Regions from separate parts of the Bacillus sp. es.036 genome, predicted to be linked through region 1. Evidence: riboswitches for the same ligand, from Rfam matches in the RefSeq annotation. Region 1 holds a riboswitch; each other region holds the start of a gene.
What was found. A riboswitch is a leader RNA that binds a small molecule or an ion and turns the genes downstream of it on or off. The one in region 1 is predicted to bind S-adenosylmethionine.
Positions count from the first base shown of each region.

Region 2: another riboswitch for S-adenosylmethionine. It lies ahead of ATG70_RS03015 (assimilatory sulfite reductase (NADPH) flavoprotein subunit); the one in region 1 lies ahead of ATG70_RS10475 (methionine biosynthesis PLP-dependent protein).
Region 3: another riboswitch for S-adenosylmethionine. It lies ahead of mmuP (S-methylmethionine permease); the one in region 1 lies ahead of ATG70_RS10475 (methionine biosynthesis PLP-dependent protein).

Region 1 covers NZ_PDIZ01000001.1:2,031,545-2,041,411, reverse strand. The annotation lists gene metH (methionine synthase) at 1-2,317, opposite strand, end outside; gene ATG70_RS10485 (bifunctional homocysteine S-methyltransferase/methylenetetrahydrofolate reductase) at 2,298-4,154, opposite strand; gene metC (cystathionine beta-lyase) at 4,151-5,344, opposite strand; gene ATG70_RS10475 (methionine biosynthesis PLP-dependent protein) at 5,334-6,461, opposite strand; SAM riboswitch class I at 6,536-6,646, opposite strand; gene ATG70_RS10470 (DUF1189 domain-containing protein) at 6,741-7,538, opposite strand; gene ATG70_RS10465 (Na/Pi cotransporter family protein) at 7,777-9,405, shown strand; gene ATG70_RS10460 (DUF456 domain-containing protein) at 9,525-9,867, shown strand, end outside.
Region 2 covers NZ_PDIZ01000001.1:563,162-573,028, reverse strand. The annotation lists gene ATG70_RS03050 (hypothetical protein) at 1-922, shown strand, start outside; gene ATG70_RS03045 (DUF1801 domain-containing protein) at 1,017-1,442, opposite strand; gene ATG70_RS03040 (site-2 protease family protein) at 1,660-2,139, shown strand; gene ATG70_RS03035 (hypothetical protein) at 2,190-2,735, opposite strand; gene ATG70_RS03030 (MEDS domain-containing protein) at 2,832-3,389, shown strand; gene ATG70_RS03025 (threonine synthase) at 3,438-4,652, opposite strand; gene cysI (assimilatory sulfite reductase (NADPH) hemoprotein subunit) at 4,734-6,443, opposite strand; gene ATG70_RS03015 (assimilatory sulfite reductase (NADPH) flavoprotein subunit) at 6,466-8,277, opposite strand; SAM riboswitch class I at 8,436-8,547, opposite strand; gene ATG70_RS03010 (hypothetical protein) at 8,710-9,075, opposite strand; gene ATG70_RS03005 (hypothetical protein) at 9,072-9,323, opposite strand; gene ATG70_RS03000 (MBL fold metallo-hydrolase) at 9,403-9,867, opposite strand, start outside.
Region 3 covers NZ_PDIZ01000001.1:3,494,787-3,504,653, forward strand. The annotation lists gene ATG70_RS17565 (DUF6612 family protein) at 1-91, opposite strand, end outside; gene ATG70_RS17570 (GNAT family N-acetyltransferase) at 313-897, opposite strand; gene ATG70_RS17575 (alpha/beta fold hydrolase) at 894-1,574, opposite strand; gene ATG70_RS22615 (hypothetical protein) at 1,740-1,907, opposite strand; gene ATG70_RS17580 (aldehyde dehydrogenase family protein) at 2,109-3,533, opposite strand; gene ATG70_RS17585 (3-ketoacyl-ACP reductase) at 3,736-4,458, shown strand; gene mmuM (homocysteine S-methyltransferase) at 4,520-5,464, opposite strand; gene mmuP (S-methylmethionine permease) at 5,439-6,842, opposite strand; SAM riboswitch class I at 6,926-7,028, opposite strand; gene ATG70_RS22620 (hypothetical protein) at 7,098-7,244, opposite strand; gene ATG70_RS17600 (SGNH/GDSL hydrolase family protein) at 7,367-8,605, opposite strand; gene ATG70_RS17605 (GNAT family N-acetyltransferase) at 8,896-9,867, opposite strand, start outside.

The DNA.
Region 1 (9,867 bases):
CAAGTAGTCCAGAAAGACCGACAAAGTCTGGCTGGTGGTCTTGAACCTGTTTAATAAGGTCTGTTGGAGTAACCTTAATGCCAAGATCAACGACTTCAAAACCATTATTACTTAAAATAATTTCGACAAGGTTCTTGCCAATGTCGTGCACATCACCTTTTACAGTCGCTAAAAGTACTTTTCCTTTAGAACTAGAAGAATCTTCTTTTTCCATATGAGGTTCAAGGAAAGCGACAGAAGCCTTCATGACTTCGGCACTTTGAAGTACTTCTGCGACAATTAATTGATTATCATTAAATAATTTCCCAACCTCTGCCATCCCCTTCATTAATGGTCCATTAATGATTTGAAGCGGCGCATGATATTCAATTAAGGCTTTTTCTAAATCTGGTAGAAGTCCTTCTTTGGTGCCTTCGACGACATATAAAGCTAGACGTTCTTGCAGTGTGAGCGTGGAAGTTTGCACTTTACTTTCTTTCTTTTTACCTCGATAGAATGCAGTGAAATCTGCTAATGTCTGATCATTTGTTTGAAAAAGGAGGTTGTCGGCAAGCTGGACTTCTTTATCAGAAATAGAAGCGTATCTTTCCAGCTTTTCTGTGTTCACGATTGCATAATCTAATCCGGCTTTTGTACAGTGATACAAGTAGGCAGCGTTTAGTACTTCTCTCCCTACTGGAGGAAGACCAAAAGAGACGTTACTTATCCCGAGGATTGTCTGACAATCTGGCAATTGCGATTTAATGAGTCTGATCCCCTCGATGGTTTCGGAAGCTGAGCCAATGTATTGTTCATCACCTGTACCGATTGGGAAAACAAGAGGGTCAAATATAATATCAGATGCGTTAAGGCCGTATTTTGAAACGAGTAAGTCATGGGAGCGTTTCGCGATTTCGAGCTTACGTTCTGCTGTAATCGCCATGCCGGTTTCGTCAATTGTACCAACGACAATGGCAGCGCCGTACTTATAAATAAGAGGAACGACAGCTTCAAAGCGTTCTTCACCATCTTCAAGATTAATGGAATTAATGATCGCTTTCCCTTGTGAATAAGAGAGGGCTTTTTCGATAACTGCATCATCAGTAGAATCGATGATAAGAGGGGTTTTAACCTTGTTTACAACATATTTCATAAAATTCTCAATATCTCTAAGTTCATCACTATCTGGATTTGCTAGGCAAATGTCGATCACCTGTGCACCTTTTTTTACTTGTGAACGCGCAATTTCAGACGCTTCTTCAAATTTCTCCTCTGCTATAAGACGTTTGAACTTACGCGATCCAATGACGTTTGTTCGTTCTCCAACGAGTATAGGTCTAGTGCTATCATCGTATATAAATGGTTCAATTCCAGAAACAGCGTGAGGATGACTCACAGGAGCTTTTCGCGGGTGTAGTCCTTTTATAGCTTCTGAAATGGCTTTTATATGAGCAGGAGTTGTTCCGCAACAGCCACCGACAACGTTAAGCCAACCTTTTTCTACAAATCCGTGAATTTTAGCTGCTAAGCTTTCAGGCGTTTCGTGATAATTTCCTTCTTCGTCAGGAAGACCAGCATTGGGATAGCAGCTTACTGAAGTTGTGGCAAGATCAGAAAGGGAGCGGAGGTGATCTCTCATAAACTCTGGTCCTGTTGCACAATTTAGTCCAACGACTGCTGGATTCATATGTTCAAGCGATAAATAAAATGCCTCAATACTTTGACCAGCGAGTGTTGTGCCCATCGGTTCAATAGTCCCCGAGATCATTAAAGGAACGGTCATCCCCAATTCCTGAAATACTTTCGAAATACCAATATAAGCAGCTTTTACGTTAAGCATATCCTGACTGGTTTCAATTAATAGAAGATCCACGCCTCCGTTAAGTAAGCCTCTAGCCTGAATGGCATATGAGTTAGAAAGTGATTCAAAAGTCGTTCCGCCCGTGACGGATAATGTTTTGGTAGTTGGCCCCATGGCGCCTGCAACAAAACGTGGTTTATCTGGCGTAGTTAATTTAGCAGTAGCCTCCTTTGCAAGCCTTGCAGAGGTGTAGTTTAGCTTTTCCGCAAGATGACCGAGATCATATTCATCTAAGACAAGATCTGTTGCTCCAAAGGTGTTCGTCTCAATAATATCTGCTCCGCTAGCTAAGTACTCTTCATGGATAGAGGAGATAAGCTCTGGCCTAGTTAAGGATAAGTATTCATTACAGCCTTCATAGTCTTCACCACCAAAATCAGTAGCTGTCAGATTAGCCTGTTGAATCATTGTTCCCATAGCTCCATCAAGAACAAGGAGTCTCTTCGTAAGTAGATCTTCAAATGAGGTGTAGGCCATTTCGATTCTTCCTTTCTTCTTCAAGGCGAGTTTTCTCGTTAATGTATCGCGTTAATTCTACTGTTAATTCATAACGCAAGAAGGGGGTGATTAAATAAATCCCATTAAACAAATCAAAAGCAGCATCAATTAACGACTTCGCGATTGCAAGCCCTGCTTCAATTGATTGCGTTGAATCTGTAGCGTGTAACATACGATTGCGTATGGAATCGGATAGTTTAATTCCCGGTACTTCATTATGGAGAAATTCAGCATTTCGGTAGCTTGTAAGTGGCATGATCCCAATGTAAATGGGACAAGTTAAATGTTTCGTCGCTTCATAGACTTCTAGTAACTGTTCTTCGTTGTAAATGGGTTGACTTATAAAGTAATCCGCTCCACACTGCTGTTTTTTTTCAAGGCGTTCGACAGCTCGATCTAAATGGCGTACATTCGGATTAAAGGCGGCTGCTATTGAAAATGAGGTTTTAATTCCAAGTGATTTACCAGAATAAGAACGTCCTTGATTAAATTGTTTCATTAAACGAATTAGGTCAAATGATGAGACGTCGTAAACCGAAGTAGCGCCAGGGAAATCGCCGATTTTAGTAGGGTCACCTGTTACGGCAAGAACTTGATTAATTCCAAGTGTATGAAGCCCCATTAAATGGGATTGTAAGCCAATTAAATTCCGATCACGACAGGCAACATGAACAAGTGGTCGAACATTATGCTGAGCTTTAATCGTAGAAGCCATGGCGGTATTGCAAATTCGCGGTGAGGCAAGAGAGTTATCAGCCAGCGTAATCGCATCAACGCCAACTTCTTGTAGCGCCTTTGTTCCCTCAAGATATTTATCAATCGATAATTTCTTTGGAGGGTCGAGCTCAACGATAACAGATCGCTGTTTTCTTGCTATTTCATGTAAGTGAGGCAGCCTTTCTTCCTCAAAATCGATGATCCTAGCCTCTTTTTCGTTAACGGTTACTTCTTTCGTTGTAATTGGTTTTAAACCCTTTAGTGCATTAGCTGCAGCAGCTATATGCTCAGGAGTTGTTCCACAACAACCACCAATAAGTCTAACGCCTTGTTGACGTAGGGTTTCTGCACTTTGTTTGAAATAGTCTTGCGCGGTAGGATAAACAAGACGCCCCTCTTCATATTCAGGTAAACTCGCGTTAGGATAGGCAGAAAGAAAACGACCTGAGAGAGGCACCTGTTCTAATGATTGAATCATATGATAAGGGCCGAGTCGGCAGTTAACGCCTGTTACATCAGCTCCGGCATTCTCAATTTGTTTTAAGGCAGCAGCAAGAGAAGTGCCATCTTGCAAAATGCCTGGCTCATGCATGGAAACTTGTGCAATTAAAGGTAAATCCGTTTCCTTTCGAGCTATTTTAAGTACGGTTATGATCTCTTCTAGATCGTAATACGTTTCCAATAAAAGACCATCGACTCCTTCTAATAGAAGGCAATATAGCTGTTCTCTAAAGCTACGCTTAATTTCATCAAGGGGCGTCGATCGTGTATTAATTCCTCGTATTCCTCCTATTGTCCCAAGAACGTAAGTAGAGTCTGTCGCAGCCTTTCGAGCGAGTTTAACGCCTTCTTTATTGATCTCTTTTACTAGGTCTTCAAGGCCATATCGTGATAGCTTGCTATAGTTCGCGCCGTACGTATTGGTTTGAATCACATCTGAACCGGCATGAACATAAGCTTGGTGAACATTTAATACTTGATCCGGATGTGAAAGATTCAGCGCTTCAAAACATTGGTCGATGCCGTATGAATAAAGAAGGGTTCCCATCGCACCGTCACCAATCAAAATTTTGTGCTCGAGATCTTCAAGTAAGCTCATCCTTTAGCACCTCCGGCTGTAGGAGCGTAAAGTTTAGTAATGGCAGCAAATCCTTGTTTAAAGTCTTGAAGCAAGTCTTCAGCATTTTCAAGACCAACAGATAAGCGTAACAAGCCATCTGTGATGCCACGCTTGTTTCGTTCGGCAGCTGACATTGATGCATGAGACATTCTCGCTGGATAAGAGAGAATCGATTCAACCGCACCAAGACTAACAGCGTAAACTGGAAGTTGCACGTTCTTTGTAAACAACCGAATCGCGTTTTCATCAGGTAGTCGAAAAGAAAGAACAGCCCCAGGACCTGCTGCCTGGTAAAGGTGAGTCGAATGGCCTTGATGGAAAGAGAATCCAGGATAATAAACTTCTTCTACAAGCGGCTCTTTAAGGAGTGCATGAGCAAGCCGGAAAGCCGATCTTGAAGATTGCTCGAGCCGACAATGTAATGTTTTTAATCCGCGAAGAACTAACCAGGAATCATGAGCACTTAAAATGGATCCGAAAGAGTTTTGCAAAAAAGCAAGGTTTTCACCCAGCTTTTCATTTTTAACTGCGGCAAGACCTGCAACAACATCGCTATGTCCGGCAATAAATTTTGTTGCACTATGAAGAACGATATCCGCGCCGAAGTCCAGTGGTCTTTGGAGGGCAGGCGTCATAAAAGTGTTATCAACGAATGTTAGACATTGATTCGCTTTCGCTAACTTAACGACGGCTTGAATATCAGTCACTTTGAGCAATGGGTTAGAAGGTGTCTCGATGTAGATCACTTTTGTATTGGATTGAATCCCGTTCGCAACTTTATTTAAATCAGTCATATCTACAAAAGTATGACTAATTCCAAATCTGCAGAGAACATCGTGTATCATCCGATAAGTCCCGCCATAAACATCTTCTGAAATCAAAACATGGTCATTTTGTGAAAGGAGCATAAAAGAAGTAGCGATAGCAGCCATACCAGAAGCAAATGCAAACCCCCTAACGCCACCTTCAAGGTCTGCAATCGTTTCTTCTAGAGCTTCACGGGTAGGGTTACCAGAGCGGCTATAATCATATTTTCCTGGATGATCAAAATCCAATTGATGAAAGGTAGATGCTTGTTGAATTGGAACACTGACAGCACCAGTGCTTTTATCAAATTTATGATCGTTGTGAAGAAGTTTTGTTTGAAATGTATATGAATTAGTAGTCATGTCGCACACCATCCTCTATGAAAGTTGCTAGTGTTTGATCCAAATCTTTCACTAAATCGTTGATTTGTTCAATTCCTACCGAAAATCTGAGAAGTCGATTACAAACACCTTTCTCGAGTCTGATCTTTTCTGGGATATCGGCGTGTGTTTGTGTGGCTGGATAAGTAATAAAGCTCTCAACGCCTCCAAGACTTTCCGCAAAGGTAATCAGTTTCAAGTTCCTTAGAAATGGATCAACCCATGCTTCAGACTGTAATCGAAACGACAGCATACCCCCTTTTTCAGGATAGAAGACGTCAGATATTGCGTCGTGATTTCTTAAGTATGTTGCGATAGCTCGAGCATTCTCCTCATGTTGCTTTAGTCGAAGAGGTAATGTCTTCATTCCTCGAATGAGGAGCCAGGAGTCGAACGGAGAAAGAACCGCTCCAGCACCGTTTTGATATTGTTCAATCTCAGCACAGAGCTTTTCACCTTTGGCAATGACAAGTCCTGCAAGCACATCATTGTGACCCCCAAGGTATTTCGTTGCGCTATGAATAACAATATCAGCCCCTAGTAAAAGGGGGTTTTGTAGAAGAGGGGTGAATAACGTATTGTCTACGATTGACAATAAATTGTATGTCTTGGCAATCGTCACAATCTCTTCAACATCGGTTAACTTCATTAGGGGGTTTGAAGGGTTTTCGATAAAGATTGCCCTAGTAAACGGAGTTATTAATGGTGCGATGCTATCAATATTTTGGCTGTCAAAATAGGTGAATGATAAGTTGAAATGCTTTTCTGCGTGAGCAAATAATCGATATGTGCCACCATATAGGTCATCTGAAACGAGTATATGATCTCTGGTTTTAAATAAAGATATAATTGATTGGATGGCAGCCATGCCGGAACTAAATGCGAAGCCCTGGTCACCATGTTCGAGTTCATTTACTGCAGACTCCAGAATCGAACGAGTAGGGTTTTTTGTTCTTGAATAATCAAACCCTGTTGATTGGCCAATTCCTTCATGCCTATAGGAAGTGGAAAAATAAACAGGAGGATTTACAGCTCCAGTTTGTGGATCTGATTTATTACCTAGTTGAACAAGTAGCGTATCGTAATGGTTATTTGACATAATCAATCTCCTTTTCATTAAGTAAGGGCAATAAAAAAAAGCCCTCTATAAGAAGAAGACTTTGGTTGCTCTTCTTCTTATCTTCCAAGTTGAATTCAACTTGCTGGAGTTAGCACCTTTCCAGAAAATATCCGGTGGTTGCTGAAGCTTCTTCGGGCCAGTCCCTCTGCTTCTCTTGATAAGAATTGAAAGTATATGGAATTTTAATGTGTCGCTTTTTACATAATCTACATTACTTTAAAGCGAAAATCAAGTGATTTGATAAAATAATCAAAATTTTTACTCAGGTGAATTAGGTCTTTCGTTCGTTACACGTTTTTTCGGAAGAGGAATTTCCTTAATGGTTAGGTAGAGTAGCATGATGGCTACAAACCAATAGAGAAGAAATCCAAATGGGACGGTTGTTTTTACTAACGCCATAATAGTAAAGAAAAGGGTTGGAATCGTAACGGAATAAACCGATAGGACCCAGAGTTGTTTATAGGATGCTTTTCTACCCGCGAGTGACTTTAATAGTAAACCGATTGTCGCTAGAACGGTAATTCCGATAAATTTGAGGCCAGTCTGGAATAAATAGACGACAAAGATTAAGAGTGGGATAAAGATTGGAAGCAAGTTATCTAAATTTTTCGTGAGTTCACTTACATCTTGTTTTGTAAAAGTCATTGAGCTGAAATTACTATAATTAAACTCTTGTCTTGTCCCACTATCCATTACGATAATTCGATCTTTTAGGAACGCAATAGCTGATTCATAGGAATCAACATCGTCTGGCTTTATTTCATCTGTAGCATCAAAAATAAATGTGTTTCCATCTTCTTTTTTTATAAGTGGTTCAGATTGGTCACTTTTTAGTGTGCCATCTTGTAAAGTGAATTCAGGTAAATCTCCCATATGTGTTTTAAGGTCTTCGTAAGCATTGGTAAACGAAACCGCTGTAATAATCCCTATAGGTACAGAAGAAAGTAGCATTAGGAGAAACACATACAATATCGGCTTCCCTAGTTTTTGAAAACGGAATCGCGCCATCATTTTTGGAGAAAATAAGCTATAATACAGTTGTTTAAAAACGTTCAAATTGAAAATCTCCTTTCTAGGTATGTGAGAGTAATCCCACTAAACCAGTTTATCTTATATAAGTAGATGGGAACAATAAACTTGCTGAAACTTTCTTGAAACAAAATTGATTTCATCATAATATCATTACAATTCTATATTAACTCTTTACAAAGAGGGGAGCGATGTAGATAATAGACAAGGGACTTTGTTGAGTATTGTCGAAAAAAATAAAACATGAGTGCAAGGGGTTGAAATGATGGAACTCAACGTTCAGGAGATGATCTTTCAGTTTGTGGGAGGTCTTGGTATTTTCCTGTTTGGACTAAAGTATATGGGAGATGGCCTTCAACGATCTGCAGGTGATCGATTAAGAGACATTCTTGATCGCTTTACGACGAACCCATTTATGGGTGTGCTAGCCGGGGTCATTGTTACGATTCTCATCCAAAGTAGTTCAGGGACAACGGTTTTAACAGTCGGTCTTGTTAATGCAGGATTTATGACTCTCAAGCAAGCGATTGGTGTTGTAATGGGAGCTAACATTGGAACAACTGTTACAGCATTTATTATTGGTTTTCCTATTAAAGATTACGCTCTACCAATCATTGCTATTGGTTCTCTATTAATTTTCTTCTTTAAAAACAAGAAAATTAATTACGCAGGGCAAATTGTTTTTGGTTTTGGTGCGTTATTCTTTGGACTTGAATTAATGAGTACAGGAATGAAGCCACTTAGAAGTCTTGAGGCTTTCCAAGAACTCACAGTGAGCATGAGTTCAAACCCGCTATTAGGCGTTGTAATTGGTACGGTATTTACGGTTATTGTGCAAAGTTCTAGTGCTACAATTGGTGTATTACAAGGACTTTATTCACAGAATGCTATGGATATCCAAGCTGCGTTACCAGTACTCTTCGGAGATAATATCGGTACAACAATTACAGCAGTGCTTGCTTCTATCGGTGCTTCTGTAGCCGCTCGACGTACAGCACTAACTCACGTTATTTTTAATTTAATTGGAACGGCGATCTTCTTGATCTTCTTATTTGCCTATACGCCTTTAATTGAATACTTGAGAGATGCATTAAACTTAACACCAGAAATGACGATCGCATTTGGACACGGGATCTTTAACATTACAAATACTGTGATCCAATTCCCGTTCATTGCTGGACTTGCTTATCTTGTAACGAAAATTATTCCTGGTGATGATGCAACGATAGAATATAAACCGAAGCATCTTGATCCAGTATTCATCGAGCGTTCTCCTTCTGTTGCTTTAGGACAGGCTAAAGAAGAAGTAATTCGAATGAGTGAATTTGCTTATAAAGGTGTTAAGGAAGCATCCAACTACTTAATATCTAAAGGTCAGAAGAGCGCAGAAAAAACCGCTCAGTATGAAGAAGCCATTAACAATTTAGATACTAAGATTACAGACTACCTTATTCAGCTATCCGCAACTTCTCTGTCAGGAGATGAGTCAACACGTCACGGTATGTTAATGGACTCTGTTCGTGATATCGAGCGTATTGGCGATCATATGGAGAATATCGTTGAATTGGTTGATTATCAAATCAGTAATAAAGTAAAAATGACTGACGTTGCAATGCAAGACCTTGATGAAATGTTCAATCTAACCCTTTCTGCACTTCATGAAGCCTTTGATTCACTTGATAAGTGGGATATAGCGAAGGCACAGGAAGTTGTGAAACTGGAAGATAAAATTGACAAAATGGAACGAACACTTCGTAAACAGCATATCCTTCGCCTAAATGAAGGTGAATGTACTGGAAGTGCTGGAATCGTTTTTGTTGATATCATCAGTAACCTTGAGCGTATTGGTGATCATGCGGTAAATATCGCAGAAGCCGTTATTGGAGAAGAATAAACAATGGAAGCAGAGGGTTGCCTCTGCTTCTTTTTATTTTCACAGGAATTTTGTATATTATATAGAAGGAAAATGTTATTTACTATAAAATAGACTACAGTTAGAGGGGGAGAGAAGGTATGGATATTTTATTTTGGTCTTTAATCGTTGCCTCATTTATTATTGCATTTGTTGGATTGATTTATCCGATCATTCCAGCGGTCCTATTTATTTATGTTGGGTTTATTTTGTATGGTGTATTTTATGATTTCGGTTCAATGACGTTTTCTTTCTGGGTTATTCAGGTGTTGCTAACCCTTTTATTATTTGTAGCAGATTATGCGAGTAATTTATTTGGTGTTAAAAAGTATGGAGGATCAAAAGCTGCCATTTGGGGAAGTACGATCGGTTTGTTAGTTGGCCCGTTCATCATTCCATTTGCGGGAATTATTCTTGGACCTTTTATAGGCGCAGTGGTAGCAG
Region 2 (9,867 bases), 1.5 Mb from region 1:
AAACGCAGAATGCAAAGTTTCTTTCGGCTGGAAAGAAGATCGATTAACGATCGATACGAGCGAAGCTTGTGAGAACTTAAATGAAAACCCGGTTTCGTTTACAGGTGTTTATACAAAAATCGAAGTCGGTAACTCCTCTTCCCCAACTGAAGAAAAAACAACAGCAGAAGAAGCGAACTGGCAAGAAGCACTTTATATCAACCCAACTTTTGACCAAGGCACCCTTACGCTATCAAATGTAACAAAGGAATCTTTTGAGTTCACCTTCGATGTTCGTAACGGCGATCAGGTCGGTGAACTAAAAGGTACTGCCACAATTAACGGTAATGAAGCAACGTTCGAGGATTCAGAAGATCCCGCCTGTTCAGGAACGTTTGTGCTATCAGATGATGTGATTTCATTTATTGAGGATACGTGCTTAAATTATCATGATGCAGCTGTCGGTTTTAACGGGGAATATGCTCTTTCAAACGAAAAGCCTACAAACACTAACGAAACCGCTTCTTGTGACAAGGCCCCTTTTCATTCTGAACTTTTGCAGTTTGCCGAACAGGGCCACTTAAAAGATGCGTCAATTATTCTTGGTATGTCGGAAGAAGCCTTAAAAAAACTGAAGCCTTCCATGACGTTTGATGAAGCACTTTATGAAGGAACCCCAGGTTTTTATGATGACAGCTACTCTTACTTAACTGCCGATGAGAAAGTAAGTAATCTAAGATACAATGCGCTTTCGGAGGGCCCAGCTGTCCCTTACGCTGAAGTCGTTTGTCAATTCGGAGAGCCTGACGAAGTGGTGTTTAACGAATTGGATTCTGAATACCTTCATGTTTATTATGCTGGTGAAAATAAACTCTCCTTTGTGTCCGATTCGAAAGAAGGCGCTATTAAAGCGGTTGCGCTTCAAACGATGACCGTTCAATGATTCTCTATCTATTTAAAGCGGTCAGGCTATCAATGCCTGACCGCTTTCTTTCTTTAGAGGGTTATTATGATGTGCACGAACGATTTAATGTTCTTTAAGAACGCTCAGGATATAACTCTTTCAAGTAATCAACTGACTGTCGAATCATCTCTTTCAAAACATCAAGATCAATATCGTCTAACTTGTTCACGTAAACGCACGCCTTCCCTGTCTTATGCTTACCCAATCGTTTAAGTGCGTTCTCGCGTTCCGGTTCACCTTGAGCGAGATATAAGCTAATTTTTGCTTTCCTTGGTGAAAATCCTACGAGTGGCGCATCACCTTCATGTCCCGTCGCGTATTTATAATGATACGAACCGAAACCAATAATGCTAGGTCCCCACATTTTCGGTTCATACCCCGTTGTTTCAGTAAATAGATCTAACAACCGGTACCCATCTTCTCGCTTTTTCGGATGGTCGATACTTTCAATAAATTCGATGACACTGTTGTCCGTTTCTTTCGTTTTTAATTCGTACATGTAGGAAGCCTCCTTAGTAAGGTCTCTCTTTCCTTTTACGCTCTTCCATCATGATTTCCTTTTTAATCATGTGAATTTCACCACATTAAACCAAAAATGTATCGAGATGATTTCGTTTATTACCGTTTCATGTTACTTACGGAAAAAACGTTAGGAATCCTCTCATTCGGGAACGGTCTTTCTTATAGAATACCCATCACCTTTTGGAGGTAAGACAATGTTTACGTTAAATGATATCCCAATGTTTCTAGTGAATTTCTTTGTTATCCTACCAATCGTCACACTCGTCCATGAGGCTGGTCACGTGCTTGTAGCCAGACTGTTTGGAGGCAAAGTGAAATTTTGTATCGGTACAGGACGCACGCTTTTTCATATAGGACCACTGGAAATTCGAAGAAAGTACTTTATGGAAGGTTGGTGTCAGTACGAGGAGTTGAAATATAATAAAACCTGGGCACACATCGCCATTTATTTAAGCGGTAGTTTGTTTAATTTAATCGTTATTTTAATTATAAACTATTTGATCACGTCAAATACGATTCCTGTTACGCTCTTTTTCTATCAATTCACATATTTCTCCATCTACTTCATTTTCTTCTCTCTTATGCCTTTTCGCAATGATGATGGAAGACCGAGTGACGGGATGGCTGTATTTGATGTGCTTCGCTACGGAAAGTCAGCTGACCCAATTGATTAAGAAAAGCCAGCTTCTGCTATTAGGCGGTAGCTGGCTTTTTTAGCATATGCTTACTTCCATATAGCACGGTACTTTTTTTGGTATTTTGGATCATCAACAAACTCAATTAACTGAAGTGCACGCTCTTTTATTTCTTGTTCCTTTACTTCTTCATATAAATAACGAAGACTTTGCAGGATGTCCGAACGAATCAACGTACTGTTCTTCTCTTGGTAACATTGTTCAAAACGAACAGCAAGATGATCCATCACCATTTCTTTCTGTTCCTCTCCAGCTAAGCCAACTCTCCAAATCGATTGAAGACTATGCCTAGCCGTTACAAATTTCGGATCTTTTGTGACCGCCCATAATTTTGGGAAATCAACAAGAATACGCTTCTCGGGATCACTTATCGCAAGCTGTGAAAGCAGTTGAGCACACCGTGAGCGCGTGTGATTGTTTGTTGATGATAGCCCTTCCACTAATTCATCCCATACCTCATAAGCCCATGTTACTTCGGATTTTGTTTCCTTTAACAACGCTAGAAACGCTTCATACTGAACAGTTTTATCTTCTGTCTCTAATCGTTTGAAATGTTTTTTGATTTCTGTATGCATACATGTCCCCCTCATTATCCACAATAATCAAACCTCATGTTAATCTTCTGGCAGTTGTAGTAAACTATACATAAACGATTTTCGGGGAGTGATCACTTGAAAAGCCAAATGAACCAACTGTTCATAGAGAAAAAGTGCGTTCATGTGCTTTATGCCTATCAGGGGATTAAGCGTTACCTTGAGCAGGTTTGCGAATTCATTGAACAAGGAATAGCGAACGAAGAGTATACGATTCTTATTGAAAACGACCGTCTTTACCCAATGATTTTAAAAGAACTACAACCCAAGCTAACCGAACAACAATTGAACTATGTTCACCGAGTAAATAGCTTTGATTTTTACTTTTCAAGTGGAAGCTACCATCCCCCAGCCATTCATGACTATTTCACAAAGACCGTAGCTCCGTATGTCGAAAACAGCCTGTCCTTTCGTTCGTGGGCACACGTTGAATGGGCTTCAATGGAAGAACCCCTTCATCTGATCGGAGACTTTGAAAAAATCGTTGATAGTGCTGTTAACGACCTGTCTTTTCCACTCATCTGTGCTTATGATGGTGAAAGGATGCCTGATTACCTTGTTACCATTTTAATGGAAACTCATCCGTATGTATTAATGGATGATCAATTTATGACTTCAAAACAATACCTTGGCTAATAGAGGGCCCCACGCTTAATCATTATACTAAGCGTGGGGCCCATTTAGTTAATAACCAATTCTTTCATGAGGCTCCATCGTTTTCGCATTTACATCAAATGCATCCGGATATTTTATCCCGAGCCCCGTATTCAAACAAACGACCTGTTCCTCTTCTTTTATCCAACCGCGTTCTTTGAGTGTTTTGGCTGCTGCAAACGTAGCGGCTCCTTCCGGACACACAAATTGCCCTTCTAGAGTCGCTACTTCCCTTTGCGATTCACGAATCTCTTCTTCAGAAACGGAAATGGCACAACCATTCGTTTGGTAGATCGCGTCCAGAACAAGAAAATCACCAATGGCTTTTGGGACATTAATCCCAAACGCATGTGTGGTTGAATTCTCCCAGAACTCTGATTCTGTTTTCCCTTCATCGAACGCTTTCACAATCGGAGCACACCCATCTGATTGAACAGCAACTAATCTCGGAAGCTTCTCTTCTTTGATCCAACCAAGCTTCTGAAGCTCAAGAAGCGCTTTATAAATGCCGATCAGGCCAACGCCTCCCCCTGTCGGATAAAGAATCACATCAGGAAGTTCCCAATTCAGCTGTTCCGCTATTTCATACCCCATCGTCTTTTTACCTTCAATTCGATAAGGTTCTTTAAGCGTAGAAGCATCATAAAATCCCTGCTCTTTCACGAGATCACCTACGATTTTCCCTGCGTCACTAATCAAACCGTTCACAAGATGCAGATGGGCTCCAGAAATACTAACTTCTTTTCTCGTAATTTCAGGAGCGTCAACTGGCATCACAATATGAGCTTCTAATCCTGCCTTTGCAGCGTAAAGCGACCAGGCAGCTCCTGCATTACCATTCGTCGGCATCGCTAAGTTCCGAACACCAAGCTCTTTTGCCTTTGAAACCCCAACCGCCGCACCTCTCGCTTTAAATGAACCAGTTGGAACCATGCCTTCATCTTTTATGTACAAATATGGAATCGCCATTTCCTTACCAAGAGAAGGAAGTGGCAAGATCGGCGTCATTCCTTCTTCAAAACTGACTTTATTCGCTACATCTTTTACTGGAAGCAACTCATGGTACCGCCACAGTGACTGCTCCCGTCCTGCGATCATTTCCTTTGTAACGTGCTTTTTCACTTCATCAAGCTTATAGTCAACGAGAAGTGGCGACCCACAAACACAGAGCTGTTGAATTGAATCGGCATCATATGTTTCTTTGCACTTTGGACAAGTTAAATGGGAAACCATGCTATATGTCATACTTGCACCTCCGTTTTTTGTAAAAAACAGTGAAACCCAAAGTTCACACCCGTGATCTTTGGGTTTCTTTCTGTCAAAGCATTAACTATGAAAATCAAGTCCTGATCGCACTTCTTCAACATATCCCGCTCGGATCACATAATCACCGAAATGCTCATTCTCTTCTTTTTCTTTTGCATAGTTAAAGAGGATCGGTTTGAGAGAAGCAAGGATCTCTTCCTCACCAATGTTTTCTTTATAAAGCTTGCTTAATCGGTCGCCAACGAATCCGGCTCCCATATACATGTTGTACTTACCAGGTGCCTTTCCAATAAAAGCAATCTCGCCTAATGTTGGACGTGAACAGCTATTCGGACAGCCTGACATACGAATCACAATCTCTTCTTCTCTTAGACCCGCTTCATCCACAATCTCCTCGATTTTATCAATAAGAGAAGGCAAATACCGCTCAGCTTCTGCCATTGCTAAACCGCATGTCGGGAAGGCAACACAGGCCATCGAATTACGGCGTAGGGCTGAATTCTGTTTCCCGTCTGTCAGACCGTATGCAGCGACTAGTTGATCGATTTCCGCTTTCTTCTCTTCTGCTACGTTTGCAATAATAAGATTCTGATTCGGTGTTAACCTAAAATCACCTGTATGAACTTTCGCAATCTCACATAGTCCGGTCATAATTTGATAATCTTCTAAATCAACAATACGCCCATTTTGGATAAAGAGCGTTAAGTGCCATTTGCCATCCCCTTTGACCCATCCATAGCGATCGCCATTATGATCAAAGTGGTAAGAACGAGCTTCTTCTAGTTCATAGCCAAGTCTAGTATTCAATTCGTTCCGAACCCAGTCAAGTCCTCTTCGATCAATTGTATATTTAAAGCGAGCGTTCTTACGCTCTGAACGATTGCCATAATCACGCTGAATCGTAATGATCTTCTCGGCCACATCAACAATGTTTTCAGGTGAACAAAAGCCAATGATTCTGGACAACTGAGGATACGTACTTGTGTCGCCATGCGTCATGCCCATTCCACCGCCTACGGCAACATTGAACCCTTGAAGCTTGCCATCTTCAAGAATTGCAATAAAGCCGAGATCTTGCGAGAAAATGTCCACATCGTTTGATGGCGGAACCGCAACACCAATCTTAAATTTTCTCGGTAAGTAATGAGGCCCATACATTGGCTCAATCTCTTCTTCTTTACGATCGAGCACCTTCTCTTCATCTAACCAAATTTCATGATACGCTCTTGTTCTCGGTAACAGGTCGTCGCTTAGTTTTCGTGCCCATCCGTGCACTTCTGCATGAATATCAGATTGATACGGATTGGCGTTACACATCACGTTTCGATTCACGTCACCACAGGCTGCAAGAGAATCCATCAGAACAGAATCCATTGCCTGAATACTCTTCTTCATATTCCATTTTAAAATCCCATGCATTTGAAATGTTTGACGCGTCGTAAGCTTTAACGTACCGTTTCCATATTCATTCGCCAGATCATCCATCACTAACCACTGCTCCGGAGTCGCAACACCCCCAGGTAACCGGACGCGAACCATAAACTGATAAGCTGGTTCAAGTTTCTGCTGCTTCCGCTCCTGACGAATATCGCGATCGTCCTGCATATAACTTCCATGGAACTTTAATAACTTTGTATCCGCATCGGGAATGGAGGCTGTAATCGGATCTGCAAAACTTTCCACAAGAGAACCCCGTAAATAGCGGCTTTCATCTTTGATTTTTTCCATTTCACTCGGTTTTCCATCTTTCGTTACCGGTTTATTCGTCATAATCAAACTCCTTCCATCACGGTTAGTACACATCTCGCTGGTAGCGTTTCTCGTTACGGAGATCCGATAAGTAGGCTTCAGCTTCAGATTCGCTCAATCCACCCTGCTTCTCAAGTATGTTAACGAGGGCAATATGAACATCTTTTGCCATATATTTCTCATCACCACATACGTATATGTGTGCTCCCTTTTGGATCCACTCGTATAGTTCTTTACTTTGCTCGCGCATGCGGTGTTGAACATACACTTTTTCATCCGTATCACGAGAAAAAGCGACATCCATGCGAGTCAGCACACCATCTTTTAACCACTTTTGCCATTCAACCTGGTAAAGAAAGTCGGTGACAAAATGCTGTTCACCAAAGAACAACCACGTATCGCCACCTGCGCCAATTTCTTCTCGTTCCTGTAAAAATGCACGATACGGCGCCACTCCCGTACCTGCCCCGATCATGATGACAGGTGTATCGGGATTGTTTGGCAGTCTAAAATTCTCGTTCCGCTGTACAAAGACTGGAAGTTGATCACCTGGCTGTGACCGTTCAGCGCACTGTCCCGAACAGACGCCAGTGCGAGCGCGACCGTGTGCGTCATATCGTAGCGCCCCAATTGTAAGATGAACTTCGTCTTCGCTCGCTTTCGGACTGCTTGCAATAGAGTAAAGACGGACTGGTATTTTACGCAGTATCTTCACAAAATCCTCTGCAGCGATTTCCCACGGTCCGTAATCTTTCACCAAATCAATAAGATCTCTTCCGTAAATGTAGGTCTTAAGCTCTTCTCCCTCGGCATTCACCATGCGGAGAAGCTCTGCGCTCTCCGTAAGCTCCGCAATCTTCTTAAGCAATGGTTTTGTTAGACTTGTAATCTCATACGTCTTCGTCAAAGCTTCCTGAAGAGACTGCACGTCTCCCTGCTTGTTTATGACCACATGGCTGTCTCGGTCCCAACTCATTTCTTCAATCAGTTGAAGCACAAGCGTGGTATCATTTTCTGGATAAATCCCCAGACTGTCGCCTGGTTCGTATACGAGATTGGATCCTTCAAGATCAAGCTCAAGATGACGCGTTTCTTTATTCGATCCTCGTCCGTTTAAATTAATATTTTCTAAGATCTCTGCTTTAAACGGATTCGTTCTTGAGTACGAAAGATTCGTTTCACTAGCTTCCTTAGAAGGTGACGCTTCACTCTTGGACGGGGCATCAGACAGCAGACTCATGACACCTTCAAACCATTCTTCCGCAGGTTCTTCAAAATCCAAATCACAATCGACACGAGGATAAATTCTAGTAGCTCCTAATTCTTCCAGACGTCTATCAAAATCTTTCCCAGTTTGACAGAAAAATTCATACGAGCTATCTCCAAGTGATAGGACAGAAAATCTAATTTCTCCTAATTCAGGAGCTCGCTTACTTTGGATAAAGTCGTAAAAGCTTAGCGCATTATCAGGAGGATCTCCATCTCCATGCGTGCTTGTAATCAATAAAAGGTCTTCTACTTTCTTAAGTGACTTTGGTTTAAAATCATCGAGGGATGAGAGCGTAACGTTGTACTTTTCGTGATCAAGCCGCTCAAAAAAAGATTCTGCTAGAGACTGACCATTTCCCGTATGAGAGCCATAGAGAATCGTAATTTCACGCGTTTTTGGTTCATTCTTTGAGAACGCTTCTTCAGCTGAGGGAGCTTCAGTTGTTGCCGCTGTTTCTGCCACTCCCGGAACAGAAAGATACCCGCTCAGCCAAATTTTCTGCGTTTCATTTAGTGTTGGTAATAGACGATTTAAAAGTTCCGTTTGTTCTTGATCAAAAGGACTATTCATAACCTGTAAATGCAATACAATCCACCTCGCATAGTTAATTCAATGTAATACAAGTTGTTTACCCGGATTTAAAACCGTATGAATACGAAGCATGCTCCTCTCTTCTAAGATACACATAAAAAACCTCTCTTCTTTAAGCATAAGAAGAAAGGTTTGTGAGAACGATGCCAATCTTCTTATCTTTCAGGATACACCTGCTGGATTTGGCACAGTATGAGTTGATTATTCAACTCATCGGTTGCCGAGGCTTCAAAGGGCCAGTCCCTCCACCTCTCTTGATAAGAAATGTTGCTATAAAGTTTTGATAACAATGATTGTTTCAAATAATATCTTTTGTTTAACAAAATGTCAATGTATTATTAGAAAATTATCACCATTCAATTAAATGAAACGTGATGATCGCAAACATTCATTAAGAAAAATGAGTCAAATGATTTAGGTCTATTTTCATGAACGTTGATGCTTATTTTTTAACTTCATAATTTCAAACATATTCACAATCAATAGAAAGATAACAATCCCCAGTTTTACCCCAATCGAATAAGGAAGCGGGGTTACTAGTAAGAGAATAGCCATAAAAGAAACTGTACAGGTTCGTATGACCTCTCCCTTAAGAGACGTTTTTCTCACCTCACCACGCAGCCATTTCACAAGGGTTCTCCCAACGCTAGTGATGGCAATAACCATACAAACAAGATAAGTCCATATCGGTAAATAGTACGGTACCACAAAGATTGTAAGCGACAGCAAAATCGTCAGCACCGCATATCGGATTGTGACTTCTTTATATGTAAGCAAGTTGAAATCTTTCAAGTTGAGCCCTCTTTTTGTTGCTGATCATGTGTCATCTCTTGAGACACCTGTTCCACCCGGTTCATAGTGAAAAACCAGAAAATACTCATGAAGAAATAGTAGATTCCGAGAATAGAAAGCGTGTCCGTTACACTTTCTGAGAGCGGAAGATTTGAGAGATAAACTTTCCATAATACGCTGCCTATCACATATAAAAGCGGGCTCACGATATAAAACCATCCATAGATCAGCTTTTTAAAACTTTTCATACTGCCTCCTTTAATGACACTTCCTCTAACCCATCACCTAGTATAACTCTTCCCCTTAACCCCTTCCAGAAAAACCCTTTTACAGGCTATACCCGTTTGCAAACTCTTGAATCACTTCACGTTCTTCTTCGTTCAACTCTCTGCCAACGATACCTTTGAAAGAACGTTGCATTTCTTGCTGATTCCCCCTACACGCTTCCGTAATGGAAGAAACTGTTCGCAAAAGCTTTACTTCTTTCTTAAACTCTTCAATCGGAATCGCTTCTCCGTGTGATAAAATCACCCATTCGCCCTCAAAGCCTTCTAGTACATCAAGCAGTTGGTTTGTCGTCCTCACCGTATAGTTGGTTTTACTAGAAAAAATATCAGGATAAAAGCAATCGCCTAAAAATAGAATTTTTTCTTCTTTTATGTAGACGACCACCGAGTCAGCCGCATGGTCTCCGCCAACATGTTGAAGGACACACGTCACGCCGCCAAGATCGATTTCCAGTTTGTCCTCAAAGGTTAGATCCGGAAGAGTAATCGTAATATGACGATGATT
Region 3 (9,867 bases), 1.5 Mb from region 1:
CTGTTGCACTCATTTCCTTTGCTGATGTGTGAAACGGAGCTCCTACAAAAACAACTGCTGCTACCGATAGAGGGACTAACTTCTTTAACATCAAAACACTCCAATTCATTTTTTTGGCAAGAGAAGGCTAGGGATGTGATCACAAAGTACAGTGCTGCCGGATGGGAATCTTCAAATCACCAGTTTCTTTCACCTGTTCCTTATTTTCCCAAACTAGTAAAAATGAAACTCTTTTTTTATAATCTTGAAAAGAATTCTCTCAAAAATACACTCTAACAAGCAAAAAAGACTTCCAAGCAGGAAGTCTTTTTACTAGTCGATATATTGATCGGCCTTCACTACATAAACCAACTGATCTGTCCACTTCTCATTCTCATAAATGAACCCTTTCCTCACACCCTCATTTACCATGCCTACACTTTGGGCTAGCTGAGTCGATGGGCTGTTATCCAGGTTAATGTGTGCTTCGATGCGATGAAAACCAAGATTATGAAAAGCAATCTGAAGCGCTGCGCTCACCGCTTCTTTTCCATATCCTTTACGCCAATATTGATTATGTATCGTATAGCCGATTCGTGCCCATTGAAAATTCATTCTCGCTAATGTTGAGAAATCAACCATTCCAATATGCGTGCCATCTGCTTTATGAAAAACACCAAATACGTGGGCGGTGTCACTTATAGCTAAGTTTTGATGCTTATATACTAAGTCTTTAAACCACTCTTCTGTACACTCACTCATATCCATCTTCCCAGGATCAAAGGCGTGTTGCGAAGGACGCCTTGCATTAAATTCGCGTAACCAGTTTTGATAGTCTTCCATTTTTAATGGTCTGATTACTAATCTTGCCGATTCTTTTTGCAGATTAAACTCACTCAATTGAACACTTCTACTCATTTGTTAATAAACTGTTGAACCATGCTGTTATATAGATCAGGTTGATCCATATTGGCCGTATGACCAGCATCAGGAATTAGGCCAACGTTTATTTTATCATTGCTTCTTTTCAAAAATTGAACAGCTTCTACTTCATAAAGCTCATTTCCTCCGTTAAGCACCATAAGCGGTACTTCAAGTTCAGCAATCTCATTTTCTGAAACGCTCGGATAATGAAAAGTCATTATTTTATTTACTTTCTGTAACGTATCGAACCATTTATCGCCGTGAATTTGTTTAAAAGAAGCGGCAGTCTCTTGATCGTTTTCTTGAATGTTATTGAAATATGTATATTGCTCTTCCATGACGCTCTTTAAATTATCCGGTATAAACGGTGTATAGCCTGTTAAAACTGCACCCTTTACAAGCTCTGGTCTCTTTAAGGCTAGATGGATCGCTAATGAAGCTCCTAAAGATAATCCAACGACATATCCTGGTCCTTTGTTGGTTACTTCCTCTATTAACCACTCTAAAGCCCTTTCAAAATAGTTTTCACCTGCTGGAATAGTTGAATGGCCATGACCTGGTAAGGGCAACGCGATGACCTCCATATCACGTTCAAAAAAAGCTTTCTGATGCTCAAAGTGTAAATCCCTTGTCCCCATAAATCCGTGAAGAAAATAAATTCTTTTCGTCAAAACACAGCCCCCTATTGATTCACATTTTAATAGAATACTTATCTCCCTTTAAACTTTAACATAAAATGGTATTACAGCTCGCTGGATGGTAAAATCTTGATGGTGATATGTAACTTATTTAAGGGAACAACCCAGTTCGGTCTTAAACTACTCAACTTTAAAAACTTATTTCTTTCCTAAATCAAGCTTACGATTAATCTCATGAAGTAAATATAGCCCTCGAAGCAAGCAACCTACAATCATACCAAAGCCAATGACGAGCCCGATTTCATGCAAGGGTAATAATAAAAGTCCAACTACGCTGCTAGCGACGATCAAAAACAAGAGAAACATCTCGCACCTCCTAAATTCATACAAAACAAATTTATCATTTCTTCAGTTTAAAATGGTGTTTTGAGCAAAATTAAAAAGATGCTTCAATTGTTTCATTACAAACCTAAATAAGTGATTTGCGCCTATTGTTATCTACATCCAAACCAAAAAGAGCAGCTGCCCTAAGGGCAGCTGCTTTTTTTCATACTTGATTAATTTTACTTAAGACGGGAATCCTAGTACTGCTTTTGTTTCAAGGTACTCTTCAATTCCAAAGTCTCCCCACTCACGGCCAATACCAGATTGCTTGTATCCACCGAATGGTGCTGAGAAGTCCATATCAGCATTGTTCACTTTAATACGACCGGCGCGGATGCTTGTTGCCACTGTGCGAAGTGTTTCTTTATCTTCACCAAAGACATAACCAGCAAGACCGTAAACAACGTCGTTTGCAATTTCGATCGCTTCATCAATTGTCTCATATGTGATGATTGACATAACAGGACCAAAGATCTCTTCTTGTGCAATCACCATGTCATTTTTCACATCTGTAAAGATGGTTGGTTTTGCATAGTAGCCTTTCTCCAGACCTTCAGGTTTACCAGTTCCACCTGCAATGAGTGTCGCGCCTTCGTCAATTCCCTTTTGAATGTAAGACTGCACGGTATTCCATTGCTTTTCAGAAACAAGTGGTCCTACATAGTTGTTTCCATTCGGATCACCTACTGGGAATTCCGGAAGTACGTTTTTCACAGCCTCTTCAAATTCTTCTTTTCGAGACGCTGGAATGATCATTCGAGTCCCAGCCGAGCAAACCTGACCTGAGTTTGTTGCAATATGGCTAACCGCAGCTTTAGCCGCTTTAGTAATATCTGCATCTTCTAGCATGACAAATGGAGATTTACCACCAAGTTCAAGTGCTACTGTCTTGATCGTTTCTGCAGCGTTCTTCATTACTTTTTCACCAACACCTGCTGAACCAGTGAAAGATACAAAGTCGATATCAGGGTGTGAGCTAATGCCGTCACCAATCGTCTCGCCTGTTCCGTTCACAAGGTTAAATACACCTTTTGGCACGCCTACTTTATCAAAGATTTCTGTTAAAATAATCGCCGCAAATGGTGTAATTTCAGCAGGTTTTAAGACAACTGTGCTTCCTGCTGCAAATGCGCTCGCAATTTTCGTTGACGATTGGTTTGTTGGGAAGTTCCATGGCGTAATAAGGCCACTGACGCCAACTGGCTCTTTAAAGATTGTATGATCGCCACGATCTTCTGAGAAAGAGTACTCTTTCAATGCTTTTGCTGCTTCGGAGAAATGCTGGTAGCCCATGTTGTAATGAACTTTCTCTGAAATTGAACGTGGAGAACCGAGTTCTTGTGTAATCACGTCAATGATTTCTTCCTTACGGTTGGCATATTCCTCCGCAATGTCTTCAAGCATTTTCACACGTTCTTCTCGGCTTGTTTGTGAGAAAGAAGGGAATGCCGCACGTGCTGCTTTCACCGCTTTATCTAAATCTTCCTTTGTTCCTAGACTAACTTTACCGATCACTTCTTCTGTCGCTGGATTGATTACTTCATGTGTTTCTGAACCTGTTGATTCAACCCATTCGCCATTGATGTAATGTTTTAATTGGTTACGCATGATGTAAAAACTCCTTTTTTATGTTTAATCGATTTATATTGATTTAGCTTTTCTTTGCTTCCACAGTAACTGTAACCGTTAAGGACTATAGTTAAACATGCGGATGCTTTTATGAAACTTAGAAAGCGGTTGCTTATCTTTGAATCTCTGCTCTGCTAGCTATAGACTAGAAAGTAGTAAATTGGAGAAAGGATGATACAGAATGGGACAAACAATTAAAGGGAAAATTGCGTATATTACAGGCGCAAGTAGCGGTATCGGACGCGCGACAGCTCTTCAGCTTGCAAGTGAAGGGGTTCATGTTGGCTTGATTGCTAGAACTGAAAGCAAGCTAAACGAAGTCGCTAAGGAAGCAGAATCTTACGGAGTTAAAGCGATCGTCGCCCCTGCTAACATTGCAGAGATTGAGGAAGTCAATAAAGCCATCGATCACTTGAAAAACGTACTCGGCTCGGCAGATATTCTGATCAATAATGCTGGAATGGGGCGTTACGGATCGTTCTTAGAGATTGAACCCGATGATTGGAAGGAAACATTCGAAGTAAATGTTTATGGAACGTATCATGTAACACGGGCTGTTCTTCCACAAATGATCGAAAAAGACAGCGGTGATATTATCACAATCTCCTCAAGTAGTGGTCTAAAAGGAACGGCTGGCTCCACCTCTTATAGTGCTTCTAAGTTTGCTATTCAAGGCATGACCGAAGCACTTATGCAAGAAGTTCGTCGAAATAACATTCGCGTATTTACTCTTAATCCAAGCCTTGTGGCGACTGAGCTCGTCTTTGGTGACAAGCTTGATGAGCAAGATAAAGAGAAATACATGCAGCCTGAGGACCTCGCTGAATATATGGTAGGTCAATTGAAGTTGCACCCACGGATTTTCATAAAGCAGTCATTGCAGTGGGCGACGAATCCGTTTTAAACTAAATTCACTAAATAAAAGGAGGTAACGGGACAGCCGTTATCTCCTTTTATTTGATTTTCTACTGTCGCCATTTTTCATAAAGTCGCTTGATTTGTTCAGGACTTGTCCGACAGCATCCACCAATTAATCGTGCCCCTGCTTGAAACCATTCATTTGATCCATCGACAATTCCATCACACGACTCACCCTCCTGCCATGTTTTGGTCTTAGGGTCATAAAACTCTCCTGAATTAGGATACACAATAATCGGTTTATCTGTTTGAGAAGCTAATTGATGAATTGCATTTGTCACAAACGAAGGTGACGCACAGTTAATGCCGATTGCCACAATCTGGTCATTTTCATTAAAGTATTGAGAAGATGCTTTTAAAGACGTTCCATCGCTCATTTTTTCTTCACTTTGAATGGTGAAGGAAAGCCAAGCATAATTGGATGGAAACTCTTGTAATAGGGAACCTAAAACTTTCGCTTCTTGAAAAGACGGAATGGTTTCAAACGCCAAAACATCAGCACCTGCCTCAATCAATGCTTCTAATCTCGGACGATGAAACTCGGTAAGCACCTCATCGCTAACCTTGTAATCGCCCCGATACTCCGAGCCATCAGCTAAGTACGCTCCATAAGGTCCAACGGAAGCTGCGATAAAAGGTTTTGGGCGATTCAACTGACCTTCCTGTTCCCAGAAATCATCACGTGCCTGGCGCGCAAGAAAAACCGTTTTCTTTATTAGCTCCACTGCCTCCCCTTCACTTAAACCACGAGATGTTAATCCTTCCATTGTAGCTTGATAACTTGATGTTATCGCGCAATCAGCTCCAGCACGGAAATAATCTAAGTGAACCTGATAGATAAGTTCTGGATTTTCAAGCAAAACGCGCGCAGACCATAGTGGGTCATTTAAGTTACACCCATATTTTTCAAGCTCTGTCGCAAGGGCTCCATCCAATATCACCAAATTATAATCTACTAAAATTGCCTTAATAGGATTCTGTTTCTGCCACATTACTTATTCTCCTTTTCTTTACTCGTTTTGTTAAATAGTAACTTCCATAACATAGTGCAATAAACGGTATCCCACAGTACAATGCCACTCGCTGGGTCGGATCAAAAGCAATGCCAATCAAGGAAGCCAAACATAACAAGAAGGCTAGAATCGGAACGACAGGATAGAAAGGCGTTCGATAACTAAGGTTTTTAATGGATTTTCCTTCTTTTACATATTTCTTTCTAAAAAGAAATTGTGACGCACTAATACTCATCCATACAATGACAACAGCAAGCCCGGAAATAGAGACAAGCACCACATAAACGGTATCTGGCGCAATGATGCTTGAAAGTAGTGCTAGTGCTCCGCCTAACATACTTAATATCACAGCAGGAAGAGGGACACCATTTTTGTTGAGCCTAGCAAAAATAGGAGAAATCATTTGCTTGTCTGAAAGTGACCAGAGCATTCTCGACGAAGCATATAACCCTGAATTTGCAGCGGATAAAATGGCTGTAAGAATAACAAAATTCATTATATCTGCCGCATATGGAATCCCAATTATTTCAAGTACTGCAACAAATGGGCTTTCTAGAACTCCAGCTTCTGATGCTGGGAGAAGAGCTGATAAAATAAAGATTGAACCGACAAAGAATAGAATTAGCCGAACTAACGTGGTGCGAATGGCTTTTGGTATGGTTTTCGCAGGATTTTCTGTTTCTCCAGCTGCAATTCCAATGAGTTCAGTTCCAGAGAAAGCAAAATTCACTGCTAGCATCGTCATTAATATGGCAAATACCCCGTTCGGAAAGATCCCTTCATTTGTAAAGTTAGCAAATAACGATGCATTCTCACCAGATTCCATTGGAATAAACCCTACGATTGCTGCCGCACCTAAAATAATGAACAACACAATAGCCAGAACCTTTACAAGGGCAAACCAGAACTCACTCTCCGCAAAAAATTTCACAGTCAAAATATTTAAAATGAAGATCATTGCAACAAACAAGCCGCTCCAAATCCATACACTAATAAGTGGAAACCACCTCTGCATGAGCATACCCGCAGCTGTAAACTCAGAACCTAGCGCAACTGTCCAGGTTAGCCAGTACAACCAGGCAACTGTATAACCGGTTCCTCCGCCAATGTATTGAGCCGCATAGCTATGAAACGCACCTGTCTCAGGCATATGAACCGCTAGCTCTCCCAAGCACAGCATGACCAGGTAAACGACAAGTGCACCTACCAGATAAGAAAGGATCGTCCCAACAGGACCAGCTTGTTGGATCGTGTAGCCAGAACTTAAAAACAATCCCGTACCGATGACCCCTCCGAGTGAGAGCATCACTACATGTCTTGATTTCATCTCCCTTTTAAAACCCTGTTTGCTTTCCATATTATTTCTCCTTACTTTTCCATCCAGAAAAACAAAAAAACGCACTCGAATGGAGTGCGTAACTGACAAAATAAAACCGAAGGCTCTCATCTATCAGGTTTATCACCCGCTGGAGTTAGCACAGTATCCAATGGACCTGTTGCTGAGGTTTCAAAGGGCCAGTCCCTCCACCTCTCTGGATAAGAAAATATATTTTAACAAAAATATCAATTTACTCACGGTTTGTCAAGGTAGGATAGCAACAACGACGCTTCACTAAATATCCTTTTTCCACTGACGACTACCTTGCATTTGTCTTTGGACAATTGTCTTCATTCCATTTCTTTTCTTCATTTTTGAAAATCGCGTCATCGCTTCCCTCATATCTTTCTCCATTTGCTCCAACACGTACTCATTTTCCATTCTCTTTCCCTCCTCCAAAAAAAGATGGCTCCCCCTAAGAAAGTGGAAGCCATACCATGATGTGAGAACGTATATTCGGTTGATAACCTAAGTTTAGCGAACATTAGTTCTTTTAGCAAGGATTACTTTTGTTTAAATATCGAAAAATCAACTGTATCTGCCATTTTATTATATCCTTTATCATTTGGATGCAAATGATCCCCAGAATCATACTTCGAGAGAAACTTTTCTGGATCATTTGGATCTCTCAATGCTTTATCAAAATCAATGACCGCATCAAATTCTCCGCTCGTTCGAATCCACTCGTTCACTTCCTGGCGCGTCTTTTCTCCTTCTTCAGTAAACATACTAGAATCTTTATAAGGTGTTAATGTACCTCCATAAATAGGAAGCCCCTTTTCGTGAGTTGCTTTGATGATTTTCTTCATTCGATTAATGATTTTCTTTGAATCATATTCAGGATAGTGTCTCAAATCATTAATGCCTTCATGTAGAATAACGCCATTGATTCCTTCTTGGCTAAGCACATCTCGTTCTAATCTCGCAAAGGCGTTCTGTCCTTTTCCTTCTTCACTATTAATCAGGTGATTGGCAGAAATCCCTGCATTTAAAACCGACATTTTTACCTCAGCGTTTTCCGAATTCATACGATTCGCTAAATAATCAGGCCAACGGCGGTTTGCGTTTAACGTGGAATAGTTGCCATTTGCAATTGAGCTTCCCATTACTACGACAGAACCGTTTACAGATTCATCAGGCACAACCTCTAAACGTTCTAACCAGAACCATGCTTCTTCTTTTGACGTGTATGCAGAGTCTTTTTCATCTCCGGCATGGTTTCCTTCTTCAGACATATACACCGTTTGATTTGAACGCTGATGCCACGTTGTTGGGCCAGTTTCACGATCTACGTACAAACTAACCGTTATATTTTGATCGGCGTTTACCGGAAAATCAATTGCATCACTATATTGCGTTTCTCCTTGAGGAATCGTTACAGCTTCTTTACCATCAAAGGTAATCAGCTGGTCCGTCTCCTTATCAATACTTGCACCTTCCTTGGATATTGCAACTCTCACTTCTTTTATAGATAAAGGGAGTGAACCAAATTCATTGGATAATCGAATCCGCATTTTCTCCCCTTCCATATGTGGGCGAAGAATTAACCTGATTGTTTGATCCTTAAATCCTTCATGAGAGTTTCCATCTTTAGCAGGAGCCTGCATGCTTGCTGTCCATGAACCGACCCATTCACTCTTTTCGGATGCATTCTTCATTGAAGAAGGCCATCCTTTTGCGCTTACTACACTTAATAATCCAGCTATAAGAATCAGTACGAATAATGTTAGGATACGTGTCATTGTTTACTCGCCTCTCGTTTACAGTTTCATTCAACCTCTATTAGTTATCCTTACAAAAGGCTTCGTCCATCATAACTAGCCTCAGTTGGTCTTAATCTTTCTGTCTCTAAATTGTTAATAAACAGAATACCCCTATTTGGATGGATTGATGCTCTATGTAACCGAATGTAAAGAAATTGCAAACGAAAGAACTATAGATAAAATATCTCTGAAATATAAGCACCTCTAGCACTTTTGTTATCATACGAATAAAACCCCTATTCTCATATGTGAGATTAGGGGTTTTTGGGTTAAAAGAAGTCCATGAAATTTGTCGCCTTTGCGGAACGTATGCGTTGCAACCGTGTTACATCTTCCTTTGATCCTTCTAATAAACCAGCTTCATAAAGAAAGAAAGGGTCCTGGTACCCAGTCAATACAGAAGTCAGCGTATTAATGTTACATCGAAGGCCTCGTTTTGGTGGATGAGCACACGCTGCATTCGCTTTATCTCCCATGAAGACCCTCACGCCTTCATAATCGATCAGGTAGCTGCCATTGTTCCACTCTGCCTGATCATCTGTAATATGGAGAAAAAGAGTCTCGTCCGACTTGAATGTAAATGGATATTCCTTAAGAAAATTCTCGACATCAACAATGCGTGCCATAAAGTACGGCTCGACCGTTGTTTTCACTTTTGGATTTGCTAATAAAAAAGCGAGCTGGTCACTTTCGTTTGTTAGAATCGTAGCGTGATCTACCATAGAATCGTGCTGACAGAGATAATTCCACAATCCTCTTCTTGCTTCCCCATCTAAACAAACCATTTCTTCAACCTCTAATGTTCGATCCTCTATTTTGTAATAAATGTATCCGGTTATATTCCCCTCTTCATTTGTATAAGTAGCAAAACGAAATCCTTTCGAATAAACGCGTTCCTTCCACCAATTTTCCGTTCGAACGAGCATGCCATTAAAGCGAGTCGCAAACGCTTCGTAAACAGGATTCAGAACTTCAAAGACGTGATCAAGTTCAACACGCCTTACTTTTCCACTTACAGCAAGAAGAGGCTCAAGATCATGCGCGTTCAACTCTACCTTCTTCCAGTTATTCAAAACTTCATACCCAAATTTTCGATAAAAGGAAATCTGAAAGGGATGGAGAAAAGAGATTGTTTGGCCTTTTTGTTTCATTTCAAAAAGACCATTTCTAAGCAGACGTGCTACCCTTCCCCCTCTTCTGTGTTCCGGATAGGTTGCGACTGACGCAACGCCACCCATTTT